3 regions of the Billgrantia desiderata genome follow, and region 1 is predicted to be linked to each of the others. Evidence: predicted binding sites of a transcription regulator. Region 1 holds the regulator's gene; each other region holds the start of a gene.
The links. Region 1 encodes sigma-54, which starts transcription at its own class of promoters, with help from an activator protein. Its sites were predicted from a motif close to TGGCACNNNNNTTGCTNT; they were not measured.
Positions count from the first base shown of each region.

Region 2: a site for sigma-54 is predicted at 7,751-7,768, ahead of C4S71_RS18120 (CmpA/NrtA family ABC transporter substrate-binding protein). Genes of this name have one in related genera too.
Region 3: a site for sigma-54 is predicted at 7,054-7,071, ahead of C4S71_RS09350 (NarK family nitrate/nitrite MFS transporter). Genes of this name have one in related genera too.

Region 1 covers NZ_FNVC01000002.1:126,846-136,391, forward strand. Annotated here, with positions in the region: gene tldD (metalloprotease TldD) at 1-1,427, shown strand, start outside; gene yjgA (ribosome biogenesis factor YjgA) at 1,471-1,989, opposite strand; gene pmbA (metalloprotease PmbA) at 2,138-3,478, shown strand; gene C4S71_RS02925 (HPr family phosphocarrier protein) at 3,598-3,867, opposite strand; gene rapZ (RNase adapter RapZ) at 3,870-4,790, opposite strand; gene ptsN (PTS IIA-like nitrogen regulatory protein PtsN) at 4,837-5,307, opposite strand; gene hpf (ribosome hibernation-promoting factor, HPF/YfiA family) at 5,314-5,622, opposite strand; gene C4S71_RS02945 (RNA polymerase factor sigma-54) at 5,731-7,152, opposite strand; gene lptB (LPS export ABC transporter ATP-binding protein) at 7,330-8,055, opposite strand; gene lptA (lipopolysaccharide transport periplasmic protein LptA) at 8,063-8,590, opposite strand; gene lptC (LPS export ABC transporter periplasmic protein LptC) at 8,587-9,207, opposite strand; gene C4S71_RS02965 (KdsC family phosphatase) at 9,221-9,546, opposite strand, start outside.
Region 2 covers NZ_FNVC01000024.1:38,925-48,470, reverse strand. Annotated here, with positions in the region: gene C4S71_RS18150 (AMP-binding protein) at 1-1,661, opposite strand, end outside; gene C4S71_RS18145 (fructosamine kinase family protein) at 2,063-2,902, shown strand; gene C4S71_RS18140 (lipid A deacylase LpxR family protein) at 3,004-3,996, shown strand; gene cynS (cyanase) at 4,036-4,476, opposite strand; gene C4S71_RS18130 (ABC transporter ATP-binding protein) at 4,469-5,416, opposite strand; gene ntrB (nitrate ABC transporter permease) at 5,422-6,279, opposite strand; gene C4S71_RS18120 (CmpA/NrtA family ABC transporter substrate-binding protein) at 6,281-7,666, opposite strand; gene C4S71_RS18115 (sigma 54-interacting transcriptional regulator) at 7,955-9,546, shown strand, end outside.
Region 3 covers NZ_FNVC01000008.1:22,775-32,320, reverse strand. Annotated here, with positions in the region: gene C4S71_RS09380 (acyclic terpene utilization AtuA family protein) at 1-379, shown strand, start outside; gene C4S71_RS09375 (AtuA-related protein) at 366-737, shown strand; gene C4S71_RS09370 (ABC transporter ATP-binding protein) at 805-1,680, opposite strand; gene ntrB (nitrate ABC transporter permease) at 1,692-2,546, opposite strand; gene C4S71_RS09360 (CmpA/NrtA family ABC transporter substrate-binding protein) at 2,572-3,876, opposite strand; gene C4S71_RS09355 (nitrate regulatory protein) at 4,194-5,486, opposite strand; gene C4S71_RS09350 (NarK family nitrate/nitrite MFS transporter) at 5,577-6,929, opposite strand; gene C4S71_RS09345 (murein L,D-transpeptidase catalytic domain family protein) at 7,267-7,992, opposite strand; gene C4S71_RS09340 (L,D-transpeptidase family protein) at 8,188-9,546, shown strand, end outside.

The sequences.
Region 1 (9,546 bases):
ATACCGCCGCGGAGATTCTGTTGCACCCCGGCGGACTGGACGTCGAGGCGCTCGACGCAGGTCTTGGCCATGTGCTGACCCCGGGCGTCGACTATGCCGATCTCTACTTTCAGCGCAGCTGGCACGAAAGCTGGGTGCTCGAGGATGGTGAAGTCAAGGAAGCGAGCTACAACATCGACGGCGGTGTGGGCGTGCGCGCCATGGCCGGCGAAAAGACCGGCTTCGCCTATTCCAACCAGATTACCGCCGATGCCCTGGCGGAAACCGGCCGCACGGCGTCCGGCATCGTGCGCAGCGGCGCCAGCCTGTCGGTTGCGCCGCGCATCGCGACCGGCGCAGAGCTGCGCTACGCCACGGTCGACCCGCTGTCGGGTCTATCGGCCGAGGAGAAGATCGCGTTGCTCAAACAGGCCGATCGCGTGGCGCGCGCCGCCGATCCCGCCATCACCCAGGTCAGCGCTTCCCTGACCGGCGTTCATGAGGTCGTGCTGGTACGTGCCAGTGACGGCACCCTGGCGGCGGACGTGCGCCCGCTGGTGCGCTTCAACGTCAGCGTCATCGCGGTGAAGAACGGCCGTCGCGAGCGCGGCAGCGCCGGTGGCGGTGGGCGCTACGCCATGTCCCGCCTGCGTGACGACAACGCCGCCGAACGCTTTGCCAAGGAAGCGGTACGCCAGGCCCTGGTCAATCTGGAGGCGGTGGACGCCCCCGCCGGACAGATGCCGGTGGTGCTCGCGCCCGGCTGGCCCGGCATCCTGCTGCACGAAGCGGTGGGGCACGGCCTCGAGGGCGACTTCAATCGCAAGGGCAGCTCGGCCTTTGCCGGGCGCCTGGGTCAGCGGGTGGCGGCTCCCGGGGTCACGGTGGTGGACGATGCCACCCTGGCCGATCGGCGCGGCTCCATGAGCGTGGACGACGAAGGCACGCCGGGCCAGTACACCCCGCTGATCGAGGACGGCATTCTCACCGGCTACATGCAGGACAAGCTCAACGCCCGGCTGATGGGCATGCAGCCCACCGGCAACGCCCGGCGCGAGTCGTTCGCCCACATGCCGATGCCGCGCATGACCAACACCTACATGCTGGCCGGTCAGGACGACCCGGCGGAGATCATCTCGAGTGTTCGCCGCGGCATCTATGCGGTCAGCTTCGGCGGTGGCCAGGTGGACATCACCTCGGGCAAGTTCGTGTTCTCGGCAAGCGAGGCCTACCTGATCGAGGACGGCAGGATCACCGCGCCGGTCAAGGGGGCGACGCTGATCGGTAACGGGCCGGAGGCGATGGGACGGGTATCGATGATCGGCCACGATCTGGAGCTCGACACCGGCATCGGCGTATGCGGCAAGGAGGGGCAGGGCGTGCCGGTGGGCGTGGGCCAGCCCACCTTGAAGCTTGATGAGCTCACCGTCGGCGGCACCGCTTCATGAGTGAACGTGCCTGCCGCCTGACCAGTCCCGAGCGGCGAGTGGTTTAAAGCCCCGCCGTCTCGCGGATGAGTCGGAACAGCTTGCGCGCATTGGCCGGGGGCTTGCCCCGCTCACGCTCGTTCTTGGCGTTGCGGATCAGCTGGCGCAGGGCCTGACGGTCGACGTCGGGATGCTCCTCGATGAAGGCTTCGACGGCATCGTCGCCCTCCTCGATGAGGCGGTCGCGCCACTTCTCGAGGCGATGGAAGGCCAGGTCGCGATGACGTTTCTCCTGCTCGACCTCGTCGAACACCGCCTGGATCGCCTCGAGATCCTCGCGCCGCATCAGCTTGCCGACGTACTGCATGTGGCGACGGCGCCCTTCATGAGAGCGGATGCGGGAGGTTTCCTCGACGGCGGCGAGCATGTCCTCGGACAACGGGAAGCGGGCGCGCTCGGTCGGCGTCATGGCGATGATCTGTTCGCCCAAGGCCTGCAGCGCGTGCATTTCGCGCTTGAGCTGGGACTTGCTGGGCCGTTCGTCGGAGCTTTCGTCGGAGAAAGTGGGAATGTCCTGGGTCATGCCGCATCCAAGTGATGTGAGGGCCGGCTTCGGGCTGGCCATCGGGTGATGAATAGGGTCGAATGACCGCAGTATATCAGTCCGTCGCGCTGCGGCGGGAACAGACACGAACGGATACCGGCGCTGCCGGTGGATGAGGGAGATGAACATGAGCAAGGCTTTCGATGCCGCCGCCCAGCAGGCGCTGCTGGAGTCGCGTGCCGAGCAGGCGCTGGCGCTGGCGCGACACCTGGGAGCCGATGCCTGTGAGGTAGGGGCCAGCGTCGACCAGGGTATCGGCATCAGCGTGCGGGAAGGCGAGGTGGAATCCGTCGAGCTTTCCCGCGATCAGGGTATTGCCGTGACCGTCTACCTGCGTGGCCACAAGGGCAGCGCTTCCTCCACCGATGCCGGTGAGGCGTCGATCCGCGAGGTCGTGGAGAAGGCCATGGCCATTGCGCTCTACACCGGTGAAGATCCCGCCGCGGGCCTGGCCGACGCCGAGCTGATGGCCACCGAGCTGCCCGACCTCGACGTGCACCACCCCTGGCCGCTCAGCACCGAGCAGGCCATCGAGCTGGCGCTGGCCTGTGAAGCGGCAGGCCGCGCCGAGGCGGGCATACGTCAGTCGGAGGGTGCCTCGCTCTCCAGCGGCGAAGGGGTGAGGGTCTACGCCAACAGCCATGGCTTTCTCGGCAGCCAGCGCGGCAGCCGCCACTCGCTCTCCTGCATGCTGATCGCCGAGGATGCGAGCGGCATGCAGCGCGACTACGACTACACCAGTGCACGTAACCCGCGTGAACTGCGCGACGCCGAGTCGGTCGGCCGCAAGGCGGCCGAGCGCACCCTGCAGCGGCTGGGGGCGCGTCGGCCCGCCACCGGGCGCCTGCCGGTGATGTTCGATGCCACCGTCGCCAGCGGTCTCGTCGGTCACCTGATGAGTGCCATCGCCGGCGGTTCGCTCTATCGTCAGGCCTCGTTCCTGTGCGATCGGCTGGGAGAGAGGCTGTTTCCCGACTGGTTCACGCTCGGCGAGCGGCCCATGGAGCGCGGTGCCATGGCCAGCTCCCCGTTCGACAACGACGGCGTGCAGACTCGTGACAACGTTTTCATCGAAGAGGGGCGTCTGGCCAGCTACATGCTGTCGGCCTACAGCGCACGCCGCCTGGGCCTGCAGACCACGGGCAACGCCGGCGGCGCCCGCAACCTGCGGATCGCGGCACCGCTGGCGGCGCGCGAAGAGCTGTTGGCCCGCATGGGGCGTGGGGTGCTGGTGACCGAGCTGATGGGCCAGGGGGTGAACGGCGTGACCGGCGACTACTCCCGCGGAGCGGCTGGCTTCTGGGTCGAGAACGGTGAGATCCAGTATCCGGTCGAGGAGTTCACCATCGCCGGCAATCTCGAGACGATGTTCAAGGGCCTGCAGGCCGTGGGCAGCGACATCGACACCCGCGGCAGCATTCACACCGGCAGCTGGCTGATCGACGAGATGACCGTGGCAGGCAGCTGAATCGTATATTGGGCCTTACCGCAAAAGCTCGCGGATGAGCGAGCGATGGTCAGACCAGGCGAAGCCCGATGAGCACTGCGAAGAGGGCTTCGACGCCACATGGCCGAGCGCAGCCATTCCTAAAGATCCTCATCGAAGCGGGCCTCGAAGAGAGCCTCGATGGCCTCGAGAACCGCTTCCGCATCCGCACCCTCGGCGTTGATGTCGAGTTCGGTGCCGCACGGGGCGCCGAGCATCAGCAGGGCCATGATGTTGGTGGCCTCGGCCTGCTGGGCGCCTCGGCAGACGAACACGCGTGCATCGAAAGGCTGGCAGCACTGAACCAGCTTGGTGGCAGCGCGTGCATGGAGGCCGCGTTTGTTGGTCAGAGTCAGCTTGCGGCTGGGCACGCTCAGGTTTCCTTGCGGTCGGATGGCGCTGCGGTCATCTCCTGCGTGGTAGAGACCGGTATATGGATGCCGAGCTCGCGGTGGCGCAGACGCACGTCGGGCTGCTGCTGGGCGAGGTGGCGGGCGAGGCGCTCGGCCAGGTACACCGAGCGATGCTGGCCGCCGGTGCAGCCGATGGCGACCGTGAGATAGCTGCGATGGCTGTCGCGATAGGCCGGCAGCCAGCGCTCGACCCAGGTGACGATGTCCTCGTGCATCTGGTGGACCAGAGGGTACTGTTCGAGAAACTCCACGATGCTCGCTTCGCGGCCGGTCGCCGCGCGCAGGCGCGGGTCCCAGTAGGGATTGGGCAGGCAGCGCGCGTCGAACACGATATCGGCGTCCAGCGGTACGCCGCCCTTGAAACCGAACGACTCCACCGTGAGGGTCAGTTGGTCGGCGCGATGGCTGGCCACCTGTTCGGTGATGCGCCCGCGCAGGTCGTGGACCGAAAGCCGCGAGGTATCGATGATCAGGTCGGCCAGGTTGCGAATCTCGCTCAGCGTCGTGTCTTCAGTCTCGATCGCCTCGCTCAGGGTCATGTCCCGGTCGCGGGTCAGCGGGTGCCGGCGCCGGGTGGCGGAGTAGCGCTCGATCAGGATTCGCGCATCGGTGGTGAGGTAGACGATCTGGCAGTCGACCTGCTTGGCACGCAGCTCCTCCAGCAGCCTGGGGAACCGTTCCAACGCATGAGGAAGATTGCGTGCATCGATGCTTACGGCGATGCACTGCTGTACCGTGGGTGAGCCGCGCAGTTCATCGACCAGGGAGCCGAGCAGCATCGCCGGCAGGTTGTCGATGGCGTAGTAGCCGATGTCTTCGAGCGCCTGCAGTGCGATCGACTTGCCGGAGCCTGAGCGGCCGCTGATGATCACAAGCTGCATTACGTTTCTCCTGATCAGGGGCTGGCCGAGCGGCTGGGGATGGCGGTCAGGCCGAGGACTGTCGTCGAATGGCGCCGATGAGACGCTCGTGAAGTTCGCGCTGGCTTTCGCACTTGCGCAGTTGCGAACGGGTCTCGGCATCGTTCATCACGCCGGCGACCTGGCTCAGCAGCGACAGATGCGTGTCGTCGGCCTCCTCGGGTACCAGCAGCACGAAGACCAGATCGACCGGCTCGCCGTCGATGGCGTCGAAATCGATGGGCTCGGCCAGCTTGAGGAAGGCGGCGACTGGGCTGTGACAGTGCGGGCTTCGCGCGTGCGGGATGGCGACGCCGTTGCCGATGCCGGTACTGCCCAGCCGCTCACGGCCGATCAATCGGCCGAAGACCTCCTGGCTGTCGAGGCTCGGGGTGTTCTGCGCAATGAAGGTGCTGAAGAACTCCAGCACCCTCTTCTTGCTGCCCCCGGGAACGTCGAACAGCGCGCGCTCAGGGGGCAGTATGTTTTCCAGTGTCATGGCAACTCAGCGAATGCCGGCGCCCTGGGCGCGGGCCTGGGCCTTTTCCTTGTGCTTGACCAGTTGACGATCGAGCTTGTCGGTCAGCGCATCGATGGCGGCGTACATGTCCGGGTCGGAGGCTTCGGCATGCAGATCGGCACCGGCGGCATGCAGCGTGCAAGCGGCCTGCTGGCGCTCCTTCTCGATCGAGAGGGTGACCTGCACGTTGGTGATGTTGTCGTAGTGCCGTTGGACGCGGTTGAGCTTTTCGCTCACGTAGTCACGCAGGGAATCGGTCAGTTCAACATGATGGCCGGTAATGTTGACTTGCATGACGAGCTCCTTCGTCCTTCGAGTGGTGGTTTGATTGTAACCCTTTTTGCCTCCTTGCAAACCCCTCCGAACGACGCTCTTGTCCGGCGTCAACGCTGCGCGCCGAGTTCAACGAAAGCGCTTGCGTTCGCTCGAGGAAGGTATTCCCAGCGCTTCACGATACTTGGCCACGGTGCGGCGCGCCACCTGAATGCCGTCGTCGGCCAGCAGCTCCACCAGACGACTGTCGGAGAGCGGTTTGCGCGGTGGCTCGTCGGCGATCAGCTTGCGAATGCGGGCGCGAATCGCGGTGCTGGAGTGAGCATCCCCCTCGCCGTTGCCGCCAACGTGGCTGGAGAAGAAATACTTCAGCTCGAACACGCCGCGCGGCGTGTGGATGAACTTCTGCGTCGTGACCCGCGAGATGGTCGATTCGTGCATCTCCACGGCCTGGGCGATGTCGGCCAGTACCAGCGGCTTCATCGCCTCCTCGCCCTGCTCCAGGAAGTCGATCTGGCGGGCCATGATCTCGCGCCCCACTCGCAGCAGGGTGTCGTTACGGCTGGCCAGGCTCTTCATCAACCAGCGGGCTTCCTGCAGGTGATCCTTGAGGAACTGGTTGTCCTGACTCTTGTCGGCGCGGCGCACCAGGGCGACGTAGTCGGGCTGGATGCGCAGGCGTGGCAGCGCTTCGGCATTGAGCTCCACGCGCCAGCCGGACTCGTCGTGATAGGCGACCAGGTCGGGGGTGATGTAGTTGCTGCCGACCTCGGCATAGGCGCTGCCAGGGCGCGGGTTCAGCGAGCGCACCAGGGCAATGGCGTCGTCGAGGGCCTCGTCGTCCAGGCTCAGGCGCCGCTTGAGCAGGCGACGGTCGTCGGCGGCCAGGGCTTCGAGGAACTGGCGCACCAGGCGGCGTGCCTGGGGCAGCAGGGGCGTATCGTCGGGCAGGGTGGCGAGCTGCAGCATCAGGCATTCGCGCAGGTCCCTGGCGAACACGCCGGTGGGTTCGAACTGCTGCAGGCGCAGCAGCACCTGCTCGACCTCACGGGTAGGCAGCCCCTCGAGGCCCTGGCGACGCAGGCCGTCGCGGATCTCTTCCAGCGGCTGGGTCAGGTAGCCGGTGCCGTCGACGGCATCGATCAGGCTTTCGGCGATCTGCCGCTGACGCTCGTTCACATCGATCATCGCCAGTTGCCACATCAGGTGGCCGGCCAGCGTCTGTCCCGCGGCCTGGCGTTCGAAATCGGGGCCTTCGCCGGTGGCGCCGCCGGCGCCGCTGCCATGATCCGGATAGGTATCCGTCCAGTCGCTGTCGGTGGAGAGCTCGCCGGGAATTTCGCTGGCCCAGTCGTCGCTCTGGGGCTCGCTGACGGCTTGTTCGCCGAAGCCGTCGTCGAGCTCGAGCATGGGATTGGACTCGAGGGCCTGCTGGATCTCCTGGCGCAGGTCCAGGGTGGAGAGCTGCAGCAGCGCGATGGCCTGCTGCAGCTGTGGGGTCATGGTCAGCTGAGTGCCGACTCGCAGTTGCAAGGATGCTTTCATGGCCATGAGAATAATGGGCTCATCTGCCGGAAAGACTCTACCCTAGACTGGCCGACGATCACTTGCAAGAGCGCAGAGCTGCAATAAGCATGCCATCGGCAATATTCATGCCCGTTAGGGAATTTTAATGTAAGATCATGCTCTTGTTTGTTGGGTCGGAATGCGCTATGGGCAGGGGCGCTGCTATAGACGGAAGTCTTCGCCGAGATAGACTTCCCTTACCCGACGGTTGGCCAGAATGGCCTCGGCATCGCCTTCCGCGATGATCTGACCGTCGCCGACGATATAGGCCGAATCGCAGATATCCAGCGTCTCGCGGACGTTGTGATCGGTGATCAGCACGCCGATGTCGCGGGCCTTGAGTTGGCGGATGATGCCTTTGATCTCGCCCACCGAGATCGGATCGACGCCGGCAAAGGGCTCGTCCAGCAGAATGAAGGCCGGCTCGGTGGCCAGCGCGCGGGCGATCTCCACGCGCCGCCGCTCACCGCCCGACAGGCTCATGCCGAGGTTGTCGCGGATGTGCGTGACGTGAAAGTCCTGCAGCAGCTGCTCCAGGCGCTGATGACGCCCTTGTCGATCCAGATCCTTGCGGGTCTCCAGGATGGCCATGATGTTGTCGGCCACCGAGAGCTTGCGGAAGATCGAAGCCTCCTGCGGCAGGTAGCCGATGCCCGCCTTGGCCCGCTCGTGCATGGCGCTCTTCGAGAGGTCGAGGTCGTCGATGCAGACGTTGCCGGCATCGGCCTTGACCAGGCCCACGATCATGTAGAACGAGGTGGTCTTGCCGGCTCCGTTGGGGCCGAGCAGCCCCACCACGCAGCCCTGCTCGATGGAGAGGCTGATGTCGTGCACCACGCGCCGGCGTTTGTAGCTCTTCGCCAGGTGGCGGGCGTGCAGGGTCTTCATCGCCATCTCAGCGCTCCGGTTGCAGGGTCATGCGGATACGCTGGCGTCCTTCGACGCCTTCGCTCTCGGCGCGGGCCTGGACCACGCGACGGTCGAGGAAGTACTCGAGATAGCCGCCATCGAAGGTATCTCCGCCCTGGTGCAGCTCGGCACGGTCGATCAGCTCGACGCGGCGTTCGGCGGCGTGATAGATGACGGTGCGTCCCCAGCCGCGTACCACGGGTTGGTCGGGATCGGGCTGCTGCTCGAGGTAGGCGCGCTCGCCGCGGGCCGTGGCGCGGGAAAGCTCACCGGCCGCATTGCGCCGGAGTTCGACGCGGTCGCCGGTGATGCGCATGGTGCCCTGGCGAATGTCCACGTCGCCGGTGTAGACCGCCGTGCCGGCAACGTCGTCGAGATCGAGCCGGTCGGCTTCGATATGAATGGGCTGATCGGCGTCGCGCTGCTGGGCCATGCTCGCGGCAGGGCTCCATGCCAGGCCGATCAATGCCAGGGTGAGCAGCGTGCGAGGCGTCGACGGCTTGCATCGCTTCATGGCGTGAGTTCCTCCAGGGTGACGGGGTCGGCCTGTCCCGGCTGAGCGCCTTCCGGGGGGTGATAGCCGCGCACATTGTCGGTCAATCGTGCCCGGTTGTCATGGATCCAGGCGTCGAAACGTTCGCCGCGCATGTGCTGCGGCGGCTGCTGCAGCAGCGCCGGCGTATCGCTCCAGGCGTGTCCGACGTTGGCGTCGTAGTGCAGCACCTCGGTGTCGAGCTGCCAGCGCTCCTCGGGGGCGAAGAGACGGGCGTCGCCGGTAAGCGTCAGCGGGTTGCCACCCGGGCCGAGCCGCCCCTCCTGGCCGCTGGCCACCCACAGCCGGCCCTCGCGGTCGATCAGGTGCGCCAGCGGCGTGACGGCGCGTGTCACGTCGTCGTGGGGAGTGTGTACCAGGCGCGGGCTCTCCAGCCGCTGGTGAGCGCGGCCTTCGATATCGAAGCGCGTCAGGCGGGCCTGCTCAAGGAAGTAGTCGGGCTCGCCGGCTTCGTCGGTGGGTACCGGGCCGGGGGGTGGGGGCTGCCATGGGTCCAGCCAGGTGATCAGGCCGCCCAGCGCCAGCAGCAGCAGAAACAGCCAGAGACGGAACGAGGGGCGCGGCAGACGACGCAGCATCGGCGGGGCGACCTCAGCGCTTGCCGTGCAGGTAAGTGTCGATCAGGGCGTCGCGATGCCCCTGCGCCTCGAGCAGCAGATCGCAGATCTCGCGCACTGCGCCATGGCCGCCGCTGCGCTCGGTCACGTGATCGGCCAGGGCACGGATGTAGGGCGGGGCGCCGGGCACGGTGATGCCGACACCGGTGCGTTGAATGGGCGCCAGATCGGGCAGGTCGTCACCGCAGAAGGCGACCTGCTCGAGTTCGAAGCCCTTGCGATTGCACAGCTCGCGCAGCGTGGCGAGCTTGTCCTCGCAGCCCTGAAAGACGTGGTCGACGCCCAGGGCGGCAGCGCGAT
Region 2 (9,546 bases), on a different contig from region 1:
TAGCCGCGGTCGCCGGTGCGCAGCCAACCGTCGTGGTACAGCTTCTCGCTCTCCTCGGGATTGTCGAAGTAGCCGCTGGTGGCGGAGGGGCCGCGGAACTCGAGATCGCCCTCCTGGCGCTCGGTGAGCTCATGTCCCTCGGCGTCGATGATGCGCAGGGCATAGCCGGGCAGCGGCGGGCCGCAGTTGACGAAGGGCTGTGCTGCCGCCGGGTCGCTTTCGGGGCGTGCCTCGCCGCTGGACGCGAAGCGCTCACGGTTGATCCGGTCGATCACCAGGCCGCGGCCGGGCCGGGCCACGCAGAGGCCAACCGCCGCCTCGGCCAGGCCATAGACCGGCATCAACGCTTCCTGTCTCAGGCCGCAGGGGGCCAGCCGTTCGGCGAATTGCTCCATGGTAGTGGCACTGACCGGCTCGGCGCCGTTGAAGGCGACCCGCCAGCGGCTCAGGTCGAGAGCCTGGACCCGCTCCGGGGTAAGGGCTCGCAGGCACAGCTCGTAGCCGAAGTTGGGAGCGCCGGAGATGGTGCCGCGATGGCGGTCGATCAGCTCCAGCCAGCGCAGCGGGTGCGACAGAAAGGCCAGCGGCGACATCACCACCAGCGGAATGCCGTAGTAGAGGCTGGCCAGCCAGGCTGCGATAAGCCCCATGTCGTGATAAAGCGGCAGCCAGCTGACGAAGACGTCGTCCGGTTTGGCTTCCAGCCGCGTGCCCATGGCGCGGATGTTGGCCAGCAACTGGGCGTGGGTGAGCTGCACCCCCTTGGGGTCGCCGGTGCTGCCCGAGGTGTATTGCAGCAGGGCCAGGCTCGAGGCGTCGGGAGGGTTGGGTAGGGTTGCATCGTCAGCGCCGGCGTCGAGCTCTGCCAAGGTCATGACATGGCGCAGGTGCGGCGCATCGGCATGCAGCAGATGCGCTACCTTGCGCGCTTCTTCGACGGTGATCAACAGTTGTGCGCCGGCATTGCTCAGGATGCGACCGTGGCGCCGAAGGTGCTCCTCGAGCTGGGAAGGGCGGGCCGGTGGGTAGATGGGAACCGGCACGGCACCTGCGCGCAGTATGCCGAGAAAGGCGGCGAAGTAGTCGGAAGAGGTCGGCAGCATCAGCGCTATGCGGTCGCCGTGACGAATGCCGCGTGCCGCCAGCGCTGCGGCAATGGCCTGCGCCTCCCGGTTCAGCTCGCCGTAGCTGAGTACCTTTGGTGTGTCCTCGTCGCCATAGACATAGAGGTGAGTGCGGTCCGGATGCCGCTGCAAATGCCAATCCATGGCGGCATTGAGGGTATCGGCGTCGCTCGGTTCGCCGCCTGGCCCGATCTCATCGGTAGTGGCTGCTTCATGGCTCGGCGACACGGGTTCCGCCGCGACCCGGCGTGACGAATCCATCGCGGAAGAGTGCAGCAGCTGCAACAAGGTGCCCGGGGTCTCGGCCAGCAGTGCCGACTCGGGCAGGCGGCTGCCGAACTCCTGCTCGATACGCAGCAGCAGCTCGGAGCGGGCCAGGCTGTCCAGCCCCAGGTCACGATCCAGGCGCGACGCCAGCGAGACGCGAACGTCGTCGCCACGGTCGGGCCGAATCTCCTTCACCAGCGCTTCGAGCAGTGCCAGTAAGCGCCGCTCGACCTCCCTGTCGGCCATGTCATGGCTGTCGTGGTTCACCATACTTCACCTCTGTAGGTGCCCTTGGGTAGTGGACTCCGACATGGCATGGTTTCTCCCATAGGAAACGCTGCACAAATGTCTGCGCGGGCAAATCGCTGCGTTGCGCGGTGCCGAAGCGTCGGACCGTCGGAATCCTCACATATACCCCATATGCTCCGGTTGACTCGCAGCCTTCGGCTTCTCGCCCCTTCGGGGCCAGCCTACGGCTGTTTGTCGCTTCGCTCGGTACTGTGCTCCGTGCGCCTTGCGACCCACAGGGATGTGGGAAGTGCGTTGGTTCGTCGGGAACGAACCTAGCCGCTTCACTCCGCTCGCCTATTTGTTCAGCATTTCCTTACTGTAGACGTCTACTCACGTTACCAGACTGGATGCCCAGATCAGACGGTCAAGGAGAGGGGGCAATGGATCGAAAACTTGCGCTGCTGCTGGAGGCACGAGGTCTCTCGCCCCGGGGGGCGCTACGCCCGCTTGGCGGCGGCGACATGGCGGCCGTCTACTGGCTGGAGACAAATCAGGGGGCGGTGGTGGTCAAGCAGGACGATGCCCAGCGCCTGGCCGGCGAGGCCGATGGACTGCGGGCGCTACACGAGGCGGGCACTTCGCTGCGGGTGCCCGAGGTGCTGGCGCTGGGTAACGGCTGGCTGGTGATGGAGGCGCTGCCCACCGGGTCGCGTTCGCCACGTTCTTCCGCCGCGCTCGGCGAGGGGCTGCGCCAGTTGCATTCGCACACCGCGAGCGAACACGGCTGGCCTCGCGACAATGCCTGCGGCCGTACCCCTCAGCCCAATGCGCCCATGGCCGATGGGCGAGCCTTCCAGCGCGAGCGGCGTCTGCTGCCGCTGGCCCGGGCCTGCCATGCGCGGGGGCTTCTCGACGCCCCCTTGCGCCGGCGTATCGAAGTCGTGGCAGAGGCGCTAGAGAGCTGGCTCCCCGATGCGCCGGCGAGCCTGCTGCACGGCGATCTCTGGTCCGGCAACGTGCTGCATACGCCTCAGGGGCCGGCGATCATCGATCCCGCGGTGTACCGCCATTTCCCCGAAGTGGACCTGGCCATGCTGACCCTGTTCGGCTCGCCCGGCGAGGCCTTCTTCGAAGCCTACTGGGACGGCAACGAGCCGTTCGACTGGGCGCGCCGCGAGGCCCTGTTTCAGCTCTATCCGCTGCTTAATCACCTGCTGCTGTTCGGCGGCGGTTATCGCAGCGGCGTGGAGCGCACGCTGGAGGCCGTCGAATCTGGCTAGCGAGGAGCGTTTCATTCAAGGGTACGTTTGAATCACCTTGCCGAGAGTGATGAAAACTACATACACTCGTGTATGTTTGGCTCGCTCAAGGAAGAGACCTTATGAATCGAGGCATCGGCGGTTTCATTCGGGGTGTCGCCATAGGCTGCCTGCTAGCCACGCCGGCATTTGCCGGTTCGGGCGTCGTGACGCTGCAGGTGGACAACGACGGCATGGTCAGCAGCGACGACGACCATTACACCTCCGGGGTGGAGCTTCACTGGACCCGGGAGGTTTCCGCGCAGCACTGGAGCCAGCGCGTCGCCGACGGCCTGCCGGGCGTATGGCGCGGCTCGGTGGATGCCATCAGCTATCACCTGAGCTATCGCATGTACACGCCGGTTGAGGTGGAGCGCCGCGACCTGATCGAGGACGACCGCCCCTACGCCGGCTTGATCCTGGGCGGCCTGGCGCTGTACGGACGCGAGCCGCTGAGCGGTGCCTGGCACCGAGAAGAGGCATTCCAGCTCGACCTCGGCGCGGTCGGTCCCGTCACCGCAGCGGACAGCGTTCAACGCGAGGTACACCGCTTCACCAACAGTCAGCGTCCCCGCGGCTGGTCTCACCAGCTGGGCAACGAGCCCATCCTCAACCTGGGATATCGGCGCCACTGGTGGCAAAGCCATTCGCTGGGGTGGCTGGAGATGCAGCACGGCCCGGGCGTGTCGGCCTCTCTCGGCAACCTGCTGGTTCAGGCCGACGGGGGCTACGGCCTGCGGTTCGGCCGCGGGCTGGATGCCAGCATGGGCTGGCCCTCCCTGAGCATAGAGCGCGGCGGCTATCGACAGGTTGCCACCTCGCCGGGCAGCGGCTGGAATGTCTTCGCCGCGCTGCAGGGGCGCTACGTGGCGCACAACCTGCTGCTGGACGGCAACACCGTGCGCGACAGCCACTCGGTCGACCGTCGCGAGTGGGTCGGCGACGCCGTTGTCGGCGTGGCGCTGACCTGGGAGCGCTGGGAGGTGAGTCTGGCCCACGTGTGGCGCAGCAAGGAGTTCGAGGAGCAGCAGAACAGCACCGTGCACGGCGCGCTGTCGCTCAGCTATCGACTGTGAGGGGGACGCTGGCCGCCTGGGCGGCCAGCGTGATCCCGCTTACCAGGCCTTGTAGGGCAGGAACTTGCCGTTCAGGGTAAGCAGTACGCGGTCCCCCTTGGGGTCCTCGATCTTGTCCATTTCCATGGTGAAGTCGATGGCGCTCATGATGCCGTCGCCGAACTTCTCCTGGACCACGTCCTTGAGGGTCTCGCCGTAGACTCCCACCACCTCGTAGAGGCGATAGATGAAGGGGTCCTGCGGAATCGCTTCATCCCAGGCCTTGGTGGGGAAGGCCTGCAGCGCCTCGGCCACCTCCGTGTCCACCTCCAGCACGTCGCACAGCTTGTGAGCCACCGCTCGGCTGGCACTGTTCATGCCGTAGCAGGCCGAGGCGGTCCACACCGGCGACATGCCGATGGCACTGCCGATATCGTCCCAGCTCAGCTTCTTGCGGGCCTTGGCGGCGAGCAGGGTGTGGCGCATTTCGAGCTTATCCATGATGTTTCTCCTTGGCGCTGAGGTTGACCAGCTTGGGTGAGGCGGATGCCGGCGCATCGGCCTTGTGGTACGTGGCCGGGGCGCTTGCCTCGGCGACGGGGTTTACCGGCCGTGGATAGTGCAGGCCGCGTGAATCCTGGGGGAGCGTGCGCAGGTCGCTGGCGCGATTGACCAGGAAATCGACCAGGTAATTGCGCAGGGTGTAGAAGTGCGGATGCTTGACGATCTCGCCGCGGGAGCGCGGCCGCGGCAGGTCGATCTCCACCGCCTCGGCGATTCGTGCCTCGGGGCCGTTGGTCATCAGGAAGATGCGGTCGGCCAGCAGGATCGCCTCGTCCACGTCATGCGTGATCATGAACACGGTCTGGCGGTCCTGGCTCCAGATCTTGAGCAGCTCGTCCTGGATCACGCCCCGGGTCAGGGCATCCAGCGCACCGAAGGGCTCGTCGAGCAGCAGCAGCTCCGGTTTGGTGGCGAAGGCCCGGGCGATGCTGACCCGCTGGCGCATGCCGCCCGAGAGCTGGGCCGGCTTGCGCGTGATCACCTCCTTGAGCCCGACCATCTCCAGGTAGTGCAGGCTGTGTTCGGTGACCTGGCGCTCCTTCCACTCGGGCCAGCGGGCGCGTACGCCGAAGCGCACGTTCTCCAGCGCCGTGAGCCACGGCAGCAGGCTGTAGTTCTGGAACACCACGCCGCGCTTGAGACTGGGGCCGTCGATCTCGCGGCCATCCATGATCATGGCGCCGTCGCTCAGGCTGTCGAGCCCGGCCAGGGCGTTCATGATGGTCGACTTGCCGCAGCCGGAGTGGCCGATGATGCAGACGAACTCGCCCTTCTGCAGCTGAAAGCTGACGTTCTCGAAGACCGTGAGATCCGCGCTGCCCTTGGCGCCGGGAAAGCGCTTGGCGGCCTGCTGGACTTCCACGAAGGCATGACTCATGGCGCTTACTCCTGATAGGTGACCAGCCGGGCGATGGAGGAGAGCGCGAGGTCGAGCAGCATGCCCACCACGCCGATCACTAGAATCGCGAAGATCACGCTGGTCAGGTCGAGGTTGTTCCATTCGTTCCACACGAAGTAGCCGATACCGGTGCCGCCCACGAGCATTTCGGCGGCCACGATCACCAGCCAGGCGATGCCGATGGAGATGCGCATGCCGGTGAGGATGGTGGGGGCCGCGGCCGGCAGGATGACCTTGAAGGCCGTCTTCAGTGGCGACAGCTCGTGGGTACGGGCCACGTTGACCCAGTCGCGGCGCACGCCCGCCACGCCGAAGGCGGTGTTGAGCAGCATCGGCCAGATCGAGCAGATGAAGATGACGAAGATGGCCGAGGCCTCGGCGTCACGAATGATGAACAGGGCCAGCGGCATCCAGGCCAGCGGCGAGATCGGCCGCAGCACCTGGATGTAAGGGTTGAGCGCACGGTACATCAGCGGCGACATGCCGATCAGGAAGCCCACGGGAATGGCGATCACCGCCGCCATCAGATAGCCGGTGAGCACCCGGTAGAGCGAATAGCCGAGCTGTATGCCGATGCCCTTGTCGTTGGGGCCGGCGTCGTAGAAGGGGTTGGAGAGTTCGACCCAGGCGCGCTCGAGAATCGCCGAGGGCGGCGGTACCCGCGCCGTCTCGTCGGCCCCGCCCATCAGCAGCTCGTACTCGCTGAGCTCCTCGCCGCCGCCCAGCACGGGTGCACGCTCGAGGCCTTCCCACAGGCCCAGGCCCACGACCAGCAGCAGCACGGCCAGCAGCGTGGCGCGGGCGTTCAGGCTCAGTTTCCATTCGGTGGTGGTGCGGTCCATGTCAGCTCCTCCTCAGCGCGAAGCTCTCGACGTAGGCCTCGGGCTCGGTGTAGTCGAAGGTCTTGCCCATGATCTCGAACCGGCGGGCGTTCTCTTCCGGGGCGTCGTAGCCCAGTTCGCGCATCACCTCGCGGGCATCGGTGGCGAGATAGACGTCGCGGGCGATCTGCTGGTAGTCGATGTCGCCGTTGATGTAGCCCCAGCGCTTCATCTGGGTGAGGATCCATATCGCCATCGAGTGCCAGGGGAAGGGGTCGAAATCGATGCGATCGGGCACGTTCTGCACGCTGCCCAGGCCGTCGGCGAAGCGCCCGGTCAGCACCTGTTCGATCACCGTCACCGGCTGGTTGAGATAGGCGGCGGGGGCGATGGCCTCGGCGATCTCGGCGCGGTTGGCCGGGTCGGAGGAGTACTGGGTGGCATCGACGATGGCGCGCAGCAGGGCGCCATAGGTGTTGGGGTTCTCGCGAGCGAAGCGCGCGCTGGTGGCGAAGGCGCAGCACGGGTGGCCGTCCCAGATCTCCTTGGTCAGCAGATGGATGAAGCCGATCCGCTCGTAGACCGCACGCTGGTTGAACGGGTCGGGGGAGAGGAAGCCGTCGATGTTGCCGGCGCGTAGGTTGGCGACCATCTCGGGGGGCGGAATGACGCGGATCTGGATGTCCCGATCCGGATCGAGACCGTGCTCGGCCACGTAGTAGCGCAGCAGAAAGTTGTGCATCGAGTACTCGAAGGGCACGCCGAAGGTGAAGCCGCGCCACTGCTCGGGGTCGCGTTTGTCCTGATGATCGTTGTGCAGCACGATGGCCTGGCCGTTGACGTTCTCGATGGCCGGGGCGATGAAGTGCCGCGAACTGGAGCCGGCGCCCAGGGTCATGGCCAGCGGCATCGGCGTGAGCATGTGGGCGGCATCGAAGCGGTCGTTGAGCGAGTTGTCGCGGATCAGCGCCCAGCCCGCGGCCTTGATCACGTTCACGTCGAGACCGTAGCGTTCGTAGAAGCCCATGGGGTGGGCCATGATGATCGGCGTGGCGCAGGTGATGGGGATGAAGCCGATGTCTAGCTGGCTCTTCTCCAGCGGCCCCAGGCTCTCCTGAGCGGCGGCCTTGATCGCGCCCAGCGGCAGGATGGTAGACAGCGCTGCCGCCACGGTACCGCCGCCGACCAGCTTCATGAACTGGCGGCGATGCATGTCGCTGTGGCCGAAGATGCCGCGTACCAGAGCGCTCTCCACGACGCGATCCATCATCGCCTCGCTGTCGCGGGGTGCATCGTCAGGGTCTTTGGCGCGGGAGGTCGAGCACTCGCCGCAGCCGCAGTGGCGGCCATGGACCAGCGACTGTCGATGATCGAACGGGTTTCCCAGACTGTTGTGATCGTTGTTCATGTGGTTCCCCTCGAGAACGCAGGTGATCGATTGCCTGCACTCGCCTGGTGCATGGGGACAAGGCGTGCGGGCACTCTCCGTTACCTAGCGATTGCTGTGCCACCTGCCGCCTCCCTGGCTTTACCCTTTCAATAACAAGGTGTTGTGCGGATCCAGGGGCGAGGAGAAAGAGGGCGCCGGGCGTGACGATTTTTCGTCATTGACGATATCTCGTTGCTTTCTCGACGAAATCTCGTCATTGGTACGCCGCTTGTATGAACCTGGGCAGGCTTTCCCAGGAGTTGTGCCATGTCTCTGCCCCAGGTGCCGGACCGTTTCGCCTTCGAACAGGCGCCCATCGCCATGCTGCAGGTCGACCCCCGGGCCGACCGGCTGCTGGCCGCCAACGCCGAGGCGTGTCGCCTGCTGGGTGCCGGCTTCGAGCGGCTCGCCTCACGCCCCTTCAGTCACTGCCTGGGACCCTCGCTGCCGATGTGGGTGGCCTTCAGCGACGAGACCCTGCAGCGCTCGCCGGCCTGGTCCGACGACCTGCTGCTGTTCGACGTACAGCGTGCCCCGCGGCGGGTGGAGGTGTACGGGCAGGCGCTGGACGAGCATTGCCTGATGTTCGGCGTGATCGAACTCGACAAGGCCGAGCAGCGCCGGGCGCGGGCCGAGCTCTGGCGGCGCCACCGCCGTGGCCATGTGGGCTGGGAGCGGGTCGAGCAGGTGTTCGAGCGCATCGAGCGGCAGAACCAGCTGATACTGGGGGCCGCCGGGGAGGGCATCTACGGGCTCGATGCCGAAGGCCGCACCACCTTCGTCAACCCGGCCGCCGAGCGCATCCTGGGCTGGAGCAGCGAAGACATGGTCGGCCATGACGCCCACCAGATGTTCCACCACACCCATGCCGACGGCAGCCACTTCCCGGTACAGCAGTGTCCGATCCACGCCTCCTTCAGCGACGGTCAGGTGCATCGGGTCGACAACGAGGTGTTCTGGCACAAGAACGGCGAGGCGATCCCGGTGGAGTACACCAGCACGCCGATCTTCGAGACCGGGCGGCTGGTGGGCGCCGTGGTGCTGTTCCGCGACATTCGCGAGCGCAAGCGGGCCGAGCAGCAGCTGCGCGATGCCCTGGCCGAGGTGGAGTCGCTCAGGCAGCGCCTGGAGCTGGAGAACCAGTATCTGCAGGAGGAGATCACCGCCGAGATCAACCATCGCGAGATCGTCGGCGAGAGCCCGGCGGTGGCCCACCTGGTGCGGCAGATCGCGCTGGTGGCGCCCACCGACGCCAACGTGCTGATCACCGGCGAGTCGGGCACCGGCAAGGAGCTGATCGCCCGGGCGATCCACGCCGGCAGCGGTCGCAGCGACCGGCCGCTGATTCGCGTCAACTGTGCGGCGATTCCCCGCGACCTGTTCGAAAGCGAGTTCTTCGGTCATGTGAAGGGCGCTTTCACCGGTGCGGTGAGCGATCGCCCGGGACGCTTCGAGCTGGCCGACGGCGGAACCCTGTTCCTCGACGAAGTGGGGGAGATACCGCTGGAGCTGCAGAGCAAGCTGCTGCGGGTGCTGCAGGATCAGCAGTTCGAGCGCGTCGGCGACGACCGCACCCGGGAGGTGAACGTGCGTGTGATCGCCGCGACCAACCGTGAACTGGGCGAGATGATCGCCGCCGGCCAGTTCCGTGAAGATCTCTACTTCCGCCTCAACGTCTTTCCCATCACCTCGGTGCCCCTGCGCGAGCGAATCGGCGACGTGCCGCTGCTGGCCAACCACTTCCTGCGGCGCGCCTGTCAGAAGTTCAACAAGCCCGGCATGCGCATCCCGCCGACGCAGATGGAAGCGCTGAAACGCTACCCCTGGCCGGGTAACATCCGCGAACTCGAGAACGTGAT
Region 3 (9,546 bases), on a different contig from region 1:
CGAGCGGTTGACCTTCCGCGCGCCCCCGGAGCTGCGCACGCGACTGGATATCGTCGGCCATGCCAGCGTGTTCGACAGCGATGCCGGCGACCTGCAGCGCACGGTGCCGGCCGCGACCGGCGGCGATTACCGCCTGCGCCTGGCGGCCGAGCACGCCGAGCGACGCTGGGTGGAGCGCGCGACCCAGGAGCTGCTGGCGCTCTACTGCGCCGGCCCGGCCGGCGGCGGCGGGGTACGCCGGCAGTTCCAGCGGCGCGTATGCACCGCCTCCTACCTGGTTGAGCGCAGCGACGTGGACGCCTTTGCCACCCTGTTCGATACCACTCTTTTCGAGACGAGTATGGCCAACGAGAGGAGGGTCGCCCATGGCGCACGCTGAAGCGAACGCGACCGCAAGTCCAGCCAAGGGACACGCCGTACCGTTGCATCGCCTGGCCCATGCCCGCGCCGGCGACAAGGGCGACCGGCTCAACTTGGCGCTGTTCGCCTTTGAGCCACGCCACTACGACACCCTGGTGGCACAGGTGACCGAGGAGCGGGTGCTGGCGCTGTTCGCCCATCGCGGGGCGAGCCGCGTACGCCGCTACCTGATGCCGGGCCTGGCCGGCATGAACCTGGTGATCGACGACGTGCTGCAGGGCGGGGTCAATGGCGCCCTCAACCTGGACGGCCACGGCAAGACACTCTCTTACCTGCTGCTGGGCATGAGCGTGACGACCGAAGACGATTCGCTCTAGATTCGCTTCTGCAGGCAAAACGGGCCACCCAAAGGTGGCCCGTTTGCCTGCTCGATCAGTGCCAGGCTCACGCCTTGGCCATGCGCTTCTCCTTGGTCTTCTCCTTCTCGTCTTTCTGCTTCTCGTTACCGGCGCCGCGCCGCTGGGCCAGGCTCTCCACCTTGCGCTGCTTCTCGTAGAGAAAGCGCAGCACTTCCTGGCGGTAGTGGTTGTAGCGCGGGTCGTCGGCCAGGGCGATACGGTCGCGGGGTCGCGGTAGCTCGATGTCGAGTATCTCACCGATGCGCGCCGAGGGGCCGTTGGTCAGCATCACGATGCGATCCGAGAGCAGTACCGCCTCGTCTACGTCATGGGTGATCATGATCACGGTGTTGCCCAGCTCGTCCTGGATGCGCATCACCTCCTCCTGCAGGTGAGCGCGAGTCAGGGCGTCGAGTGCGCCGAAGGGCTCATCGAGCAGCAGCACCTTGGGCTCCATGGCGAGTGCTCGGGCGATGCCCACGCGCTGCTTCATGCCGCCGGAGATCTCCGCCGGGCGCTTGTCCAGCGCATGCCCCATGCCCACCATCTCCAGGTTCTTGACGATCCACGCGTGGCGCTCGGCCTTGCTCTTGGTGCGCGCACAGGTCTTGTTCACCGCCAAGGCCACGTTCTCGTAGACGGTGAGCCAGGGCAGCAGCGAGTGGTTCTGGAACACCACGCTGCGGTCGGGTCCCGGCGAATTGACCTCCTTGCCGTCGAGAATCACCGCCCCGGAGGTGGACTCGGTCAGCCCGGCGACGATGTTGAGCAGGGTCGACTTGCCGCAGCCGGAATGGCCGATGATGGAGATGTACTCGCCGCGGTCCACGGTCAGGTCGATGCCCTTGAGCACCTGGCTCTCCACGCCCTTGGCGGTGAAGGTCATGTCGACGTTCTCGATACTCAGATAGCGGTTGCTCATGTTGTTGCTCCTCAGCCTTGGGCGGTGCCGCGGGTCACCCGGCTGCCGATGAAGGCGACCAGGCGGTCGAGGACGAAGCCGACGATGCCGACGTAGACCAGCGCCAGGATGATGTCGCTGATCATCGAGGCGTTCCAGGCGTCCCAGATGAAGAAGCCGATGCCCACGCCGCCGATCAGCATCTCGGCGGCGACGATGGCCAGCCACGACAGGCCGACGCCGATGCGCAGCCCCGAGAAGATGTAGGGCGCGGCGGCGGGTAGCATGATGCGGGTGAAATACTCCATGCCGTTGAGGCGCAGCACCCGGGCCACGTTGCGGTAGTCCTCGGGGATGTTACGAATGCCCACCGAGGTGTTGATGATGATCGGCCAGATCGCGGTGATGAAGATCACGAAGATCGCCGAGGGAGTGCTGTCCTGGAAGCCGGCCAGCGAGATCGGCAGCCAGGCCAGCGGCGGCACGGTACGCAGCACCTGGAACACCGGGTCGAGGCCGCGCATGGCCCAGGTCGACTGCCCCACCAGCACGCCCAGCGCGATGCCTGCCACCACGGCCAGCGAATAGCCATAGGCCACCCGCTCGAGGCTGGCCAGTATCTGCCAGGCCATGCCCACGTCGTTGCCGCCATGGTTGTAGAACGGATTGACGATCAGCTCCCAGGTATCGCGCAGCACCTGGGAAGGGGGCGGCAGCACGGCACCAGGGGAGGAGCACAGCAGCTCCCACAGGATGCCGAGCAGGGCGATGATCACCACCGGTGGCAGCACCCGCTGCACCAGCACTTGCTGCATGGCGGCGAAATCGGGAGCCCAACGGAACGAGGCCGTCTTGGCCAGGGCGTTGCTGCGTTGCGTGCTACTCATGACGATGTCTCCTTCTCGTACGAGATCAGGCGAGGCGCTTGATCTCGAGGCTGTCGAGATAGGCCTGGGGATCTTCGGGATCGAAGGTCTTGCCATCGAAGAACGTTTCCACGCCGCGTGAGGTGGAATCGGGAATGTCGGCGGAGTCGATGCCGAGAGCGGCGGCCGCTTCGCGCCACAGGTCCTCGCGGTTGACCTGTTCGATCAGCGCCTGGCTGTCGAAGTCCTGCGGCAGGTAGCCCCAGCGCTTGTTCTCGGTGAGGAACCACAGGTCATGGCTCTTGAACGGGTAGGAGGCCTGGTGCTTCCAGTAGCGCATCATCTGCGGATGGTCTTCGATCACCAGACCGGTGCCGTAGTCGAAGTTGCCCTGGATGCGGTCGATCAGATCGGCATAGGGGGCATGAATCCAGCGCCGACGGGAGCAGATCTGGGCCATCTCCTCGTGGTTGGCCGGATCCTCGCACCACATCTGCGCTTCCATGATCGCCATTAGCAGCGCCCGGGTGGCATTGGGATTGGCCTCGACGTAATCGCTTCTCAAGGCGAAGGCTTTTTCGGGGTGGTCGTTCCAAATCTCACCGGTGGTATTGGCGGTATAGCCGATGCCCTGGTTGATCAGCTGACGGTTCCACGGCTCGCAGACGCAGAAGGTCTCCATGCTGCCGACCCGCATGTTGGCCACCATCTGGGCCGGCGGCACCACGATAGTGGAAATGTCGCGGTTGGGATCGATGCCGCCGGCGGCCATCCAGTAGCGAATCCACATGTCGTGGGTGCCACCGGGGAAGGTCATGGCGGCATTGACGGCATCGCCGCCGCTGCGCTTGGCGGCGATGGCCTCGGCGAACTCGGCGGTGTCGAGTCTCACCTTGAGTTCGGCATGCTCGTTGCCCACCGAGATGCACTGGCCGTTGAGGTTGAGCCGCGCCAGGATGCTCATCGGCACCGGCACGTTGTTGGGGGTCATGGCGCCGCTGGCAATGAGATAGGGCATCGGCGTGAGGATATGGGCACCGTCGATGCCGTTGCGCTGCGAACCGAGTACCAGGTTGTCGCGGGTGGTACCCCAGGAGGACTGCTTGAGTACCTCCACATCGGTCATGCCGTGGGCGGCGAAGAAGCCCTTTTCCACCGCCACGAACAGTGGCGCGGCGTCGGTCAGAGCGATGAAGCCGAGCTTGGCCGAGGTGGTTTCGGGCCGTCCGCTGGCCACGGCCCAGCTCAGCGGCAGGCTGCTGAGCAGAGCGGTACCGCCCACGACGCCGGCGGTCTGCTGCAGAAAACGGCGGCGGTCGAGTCCGGGATTGCCCTTGTTGGTCTTGTTCATGGATATGGCTCCCAATAAGAAGTGTCTGGCCAAATAAAGACGGCGCCTGCCCCGATTCGCATGACGATGTCACGGGAACCTGGGCAGACGCCGTTGTCTGGTCCTGGTGCTGCATGGAAGCGCTGAACCGTCGTTGACTCAGCGGACGGTAAGGCTTTGCAGCTTGGGTGCCATTGCGTCTTTTTATCGATTTATTTCATTTAAAATCAATGGCTTGATGTTTCGTTTGTGATGCCTGTCAAGAGGTGTGTCCGGCTCACAGGCGCCGAGACGGTGCGCTCGGGTTGTGCGATGCACCATTGCTGCCTGTGCCATCTTCAGGACTCGATCCCCGTTTCGGCCGTTGGCTGAAGGATGTCGGCCAGCCCCAATACGGTCTGGGCGATCTCGGCCATGCTCTTGCTCTGGTCCATGGCCATCTTGCGTAGAAAGGCGTAGGCCTGCTCCTCGCTCATCTTCTGGTGGGACATGATCAGGCCCTTGGCACGCTCGATCAGCTTGCGCTCGCGCAGCGCCCGGCGTGTGTCCTCCAATTCGTCGCTCAGGGCCTGCAGGCGCCCGGCCTGGGCGCGCATCAGCTCCACCAGTGAGCGATTGAGCGAGGAGCCTACCACCCGGGCGGTGACCTCGCCGAGCTCCTGGCTGGCGCTGCCGTCGAGCAACTCCACCAACTGCTGACACACGCCCGGCAAGGCATCGTTCAGCTGTCGGGTCAGCTCCTCCCGTTGTGTCAGACTACGCCGCGCATCCAGGGTCCGCGTCAGGCACAGGCTGGTCAATTCGCCGATCATGAAGGTTTCGACCCGCTGCATGGCGTCGATCCGCCAAGTGGTCAATTCGTACCAGGTCTCGCCCAGGGTGCTGGCGTTCTCCGGCAGCGCAACGTCGCCGCAGGCCATTTCGCGCAGCTGCTGAATGCCAGCCAGCGTGCGGCCGGGCATCTCCTGCTGCCACAGTTGGCGCACCGCATCGCTGGTGAATTCGAGGCAGGTGTCGAAGCAGCGCTGCTGGGCGTCGATCAGGTGCAGCAGCAGCTGGCGATGGGCGTCGTCGAAGATGCCGGAAGTGAAGCCGGCGGCGCCGCAGGCGCGCTCCTGGCCGGCCAGCTCCTTGCCCTGCATCAGGTGAAAGATGGCAACCAAGGCCAGGGTGATGTCGGGGTCGCCGGCGGTATCGGCGACTTCGAACACCACCGAGAGCAGGGCGCTGATGAGCTGATTGTACGATTGCGTTGCCGCATCGGGGCTGGTGCCGAGTGCGGCGATGTCGTCACGCAGTGCGTCCAGGCCTTCCAGGGCGTGCCAGACGAAGGCGACCCGCTTCAGCAAGCGGGCGGTGGCGGCGGGGCGACCGGCGGTCTCGCCCAGTGCCTCCAGGCGGGTGCGCAGGGCGCGCTCGGTGGCCTGGCACTCGTCGATACGCTCCTGACGGCGCTCGGTAAAGCGCTGTCCGCCGGAGGCCAGATAGACGTTGGAGGCGCCACGCTCCTTTTGCAGCGCATGGATGAAACGACTGACGTCGCCGACGATGTCGCAGGCGGCGGTAAGGTGCTCGAGATCGTCGATTTCGCAGCGCTTGGCTGCCAGCAGCAGGCATTCGGCGGGTGTCATGGCTCACCTCATTCACGCAATGGCCGCCGCCCCGAGGGCGGCGGCCAGTTTGGGCAAGCATTGCGGCAGTGAATGCCGCTGTGCTTGCGATCAGCGCAGCGACAGCGCGCCGGCGCCGGTATCCTCGCCCACGGCCTGGCGATAGGCTTCGGCTTCCTCGGCTTCCGTTTCGTCGCTGAAGCGCACCAGCAGAGCGCAGGAGGCCAGCACCAGCACGATCAGGCCGAGGTAGAACAGGCCTTGCTGATAGGTGATGGCTTCGCTGCGGAAGAGGAAGGCGGCAGCCACGGCACCCACATTGCCACCGGCACCGACGATGCCGGCCACCGCGCCCAGGGCCTTCTTGTTGATGAAGGGCACCACGCCGTAGGTGGCACCTTCGGCCATCTGCACGAACAGGCTGAACACCAGCATGATGCCAATGGCGTACGACAGCACGTGCATCTGCGAGAAGGCCACCAGGGCAATGCCTTCGCAGATCAGGGCGATGAACAGCCAGCGCACGCGCCCCTTGAGGCCACCGTTGCGGGCAAACAGGTCGGAGAACACGCCGCCCAGGGTGCGGGCGAAGACGTTCATCAGCCCGAACAGACCGGCGATCATGCCGGCGGTGGCCAGGGTCAGGTCGAAGTGATCGAAGAAGTAAATGGCGGCGATGTTGTTGATGGTCAGCTCGACGCCGAAGCAGATGGCATAGACCACGAACAGCGCCCACACGCGGATGTCCTTGGCGGCGGACATGAAGCTCTTGCCGGCACTGTTCTCGCCGTTGGCGGGGGGCAGCTCGCCACGTGCGCGCAGCTCATCGAAGTTGCCGTTGGGAGCGTCCTGGGTGAACAGCCAGTAGCCGATGCCGGTGGCGAACATCACCACACCCGGCACCACCATGGCCAGACGCCAGCCCAGCGTCTCGCTGACGCCCAGCATCAGCAGCCCGGAGAAGATCAGCGGCATGACGATCTGCGTGGTGCCGCCGCCCAGGTTACCCCAGCCGGCGCTGGTGGCGTTGGCCGTGCCCACCACGTTGGGGGCAAACATCATGGTGGTGTGGTACTGGGTGATGACGAACGAGGCGCCGATGGCGCCGATGGCCAGGCGCGCCAGCAGGAAGGTCTCGAAGCTGTTGGCGAAGCCGATGCTCATCACCGGAATGGAGCCCAGCACCAGCAGGCCGGTGTAGGTCTTGCGCGGCCCGATGCGATCGCACAGCACGCCGATCAGCAACCTCACGATCACCGTGATCAAGACCGAGGCGATGATGGTGTTGCCGATCTGGGTTTGGGTCAGGTTCAGGTCTTCGCGCACCACCGCCATCAGCGGGGCGATGCCGAACCAGCCGAAGAAGCAGATATGAAAGGCGAACCAGGAGAAGTGGAAGGCACGCATCTGTGGCGTGCGCAGGCTCAAGAGACGAATTCGGTTCGCCTTGTTGAGAATTTCCATGGGCTATGACCTCGTACGGATTGTCGATACATGAGTTCGCCCTTCTCCGTTGAAGGTCAGGTCTGACGCACTCGTACTTCCCCTGGAAGCCTGGTCCACGCCTACCCGGCAATTTGATTCATATCAAGCAATCCGTTTGCCATATTCTTTTGTTGTTCAGTTAAAACATCGAGTTATGGTTTGATGGGTGGATCGAAGCTCGTACGATCCTGGAAGAGAATGGCAAGAGAGCGGCAGGAGAGTCGCCGCAGGGTGGCAAGAATGGTGCAGTGCCGCACGAAAATGCCCCCTGCTGGTGCTAGGGGGCGAGATCAGATCGGCAGGTTTTCAGCTCGTGTCAGTACATGGCCAGTTGGGTGGCGTCACGCTCGCAGCTGAGGAAGGCGGAGTTTTCCAGCCATTCGGGATCGGGGTAATAGGCGAACAGGTAGTGGTCTTCCTTGATACTGTCGATCAGCGGATAGGTCACTTCCTGGCGTACCGCCGGGCAGCCGTGGCTGCGCCCCAGCCGGCCGGTCTGGCGGATGAAGGCCTCGCTGACGTAATCGGCGCCGTGGATCACGATGGCACGCTGATAGGCCAGGTCGTTGACGCCTGGCTCCAGCCCCTCGAGACGCAGGGAGTAGCCGTTGCGTCCATAGTAGCTGTTCATGGTGCGAAACAGGCCGAGGCTCGACTGATAGCTCTCGGGGGTGTTGGAGAACACCGTGGCCTCGGCATCGCCCGAGCCGCGGCCGTGAGAGACCAGCTCCTCGAACATCAGGCGCTCCTGGGCCAGGTCGAAGACCCACAGGCGCGGCTCGACGGAGGGGCGGGAGAAGTCGATGACGGCCAGGCGCTCGGCGTCGGGCTGGGCACAGGCCAGGGCCTGGGCGGCGAGCTGAAGCACATGCGGGTCGGCGCCGGGAGCCAGCTCGGTCAGAGTCTGGCCGAGCGGAACGTAAGTGGAATACGAAAGCCCCGCCTGGCTCAGGAAGTTGCCGGCGTGGGCGGTGGGCAGGGTGACCAGCAGAGAGGCGGCCAGGGTCGAGAGCGTAAGTCGTAGCGTCGGTAAAAAGCGCATCGGCATGCCTATGGCGTTGAAATAGCGCAGCGGCAGCACCGCTAGCGGGGTAACGTAAAGAGAGGTGATGGGCTCGACTGGCTTGCAGCCACGGGCCAGGCACTATTATGAAGAGAGGGGCCAGGAAGGCCAGACCAGCCATCAACGGAGCAGGGGTTATCGATGCGCTTTATTACACGGATGGGAGTACTGGTAATGCTGCTTGCCTCCATGCCGGGAGCCTTGGCAGAGGAGCGAGCGCGACAGTCGAGCGTTGACGATGCGGGCGACAGGCCGAGTCTGTCACGTGCGCTGGCCGACGAGAGCGAGCTGCTGCAAGCGTTTTATGCTCGGCGCGACCATCGGCCGGCCTGGCAGGATGAGGAAACGATAGCCGGGCTCGTTTCAACGCTGCGGGCCCTGGAGCAGGACGGCCTGACCCCCGAGGATTACCGTCCCGACGAGATAGAGGCGGAGTACCGCAACGTGCGCGACGAGGACGCGGACAGCGAACGGCAACTCCGCTACGAGCTGTTTGCCAGCCGCATGTTGTTCACGGCGCTCAAGCATCTGCAGCGGGGCAAGGTCGATCCCCAGTCGCTGAGCGCGGATTGGGAGGTGCCGGTGGAAGCGCCCGACCTGGATCTAGGCGCGATATCGGATGCCATTGACCAGCAGCAGTTCGAACGCATTCTGGAAGAAGCGCGGCCGCCCTATACGCCCTATCTACGGCTGCGTGAAGGGCTGGCTCGCTATCGCGACATCGAACGGCAGGGCGGCTGGGAGCGGCTGCCGGAGCGCGATAGTGCGCTGCGTGTGGGAGATGACGATGACGACGTCGCGCTGCTGCGCGAACGTCTGGCCGTGGCCGGTGTGCTCGAGAACGGGGCGCCCGGCGAGGGGGATGAAGACAACGGTGTCGCTTCCGGGGAGAGGCGCGAAACCGCCGACCCGCGGCGCTTCGACAGCGAACTGGAAGCGGCAGTGCGCCGTTTCCAGCGGCGGCACCTGCTGGAGCCCGACGGCATCGTCGGACGTCAGACGCTTGCGGCGCTCAACGTTCCCGTCGAGCGGCGCATCGATCAGATCCGCCTCAACATGGAGCGTGCCCGCTGGCTGCTGCACGGCCTGCCCGAGGCCTACGTGCTGGTCGACATCGCCGGCTACGAACTCAGCTATTTCCGGCCCAACGGTGAGGTCTGGCGCTCACGTATCGTGGTGGGGCAGCCCTATCGGCGTACGCCTTCGCTGCGCTCCGAGATCACCCACATGACCGTCAATCCCACCTGGACGATTCCCCCCACCATCCTGCGCCAGGACGTGCTTCCGGCAGTGCGTCGCGACCTGGGCTATTTATGGCGGGAGCGAATTCAGGTGCTCAGCCCATCCGGGGAGCCGCTCGACCCATGGCGGGTCGACTGGGACAACCCCGGCAACATCGTGCTGCGCCAGGCGCCGGGCCCGCAGAATGCCCTGGGACTGCTCGCCATCCGCTTCCCCAACGATCATATGGTCTATCTGCACGACACGCCGGCCCAGGGCAACTTCTCGCGCCAGCAGCGTGCTTTCAGCTCC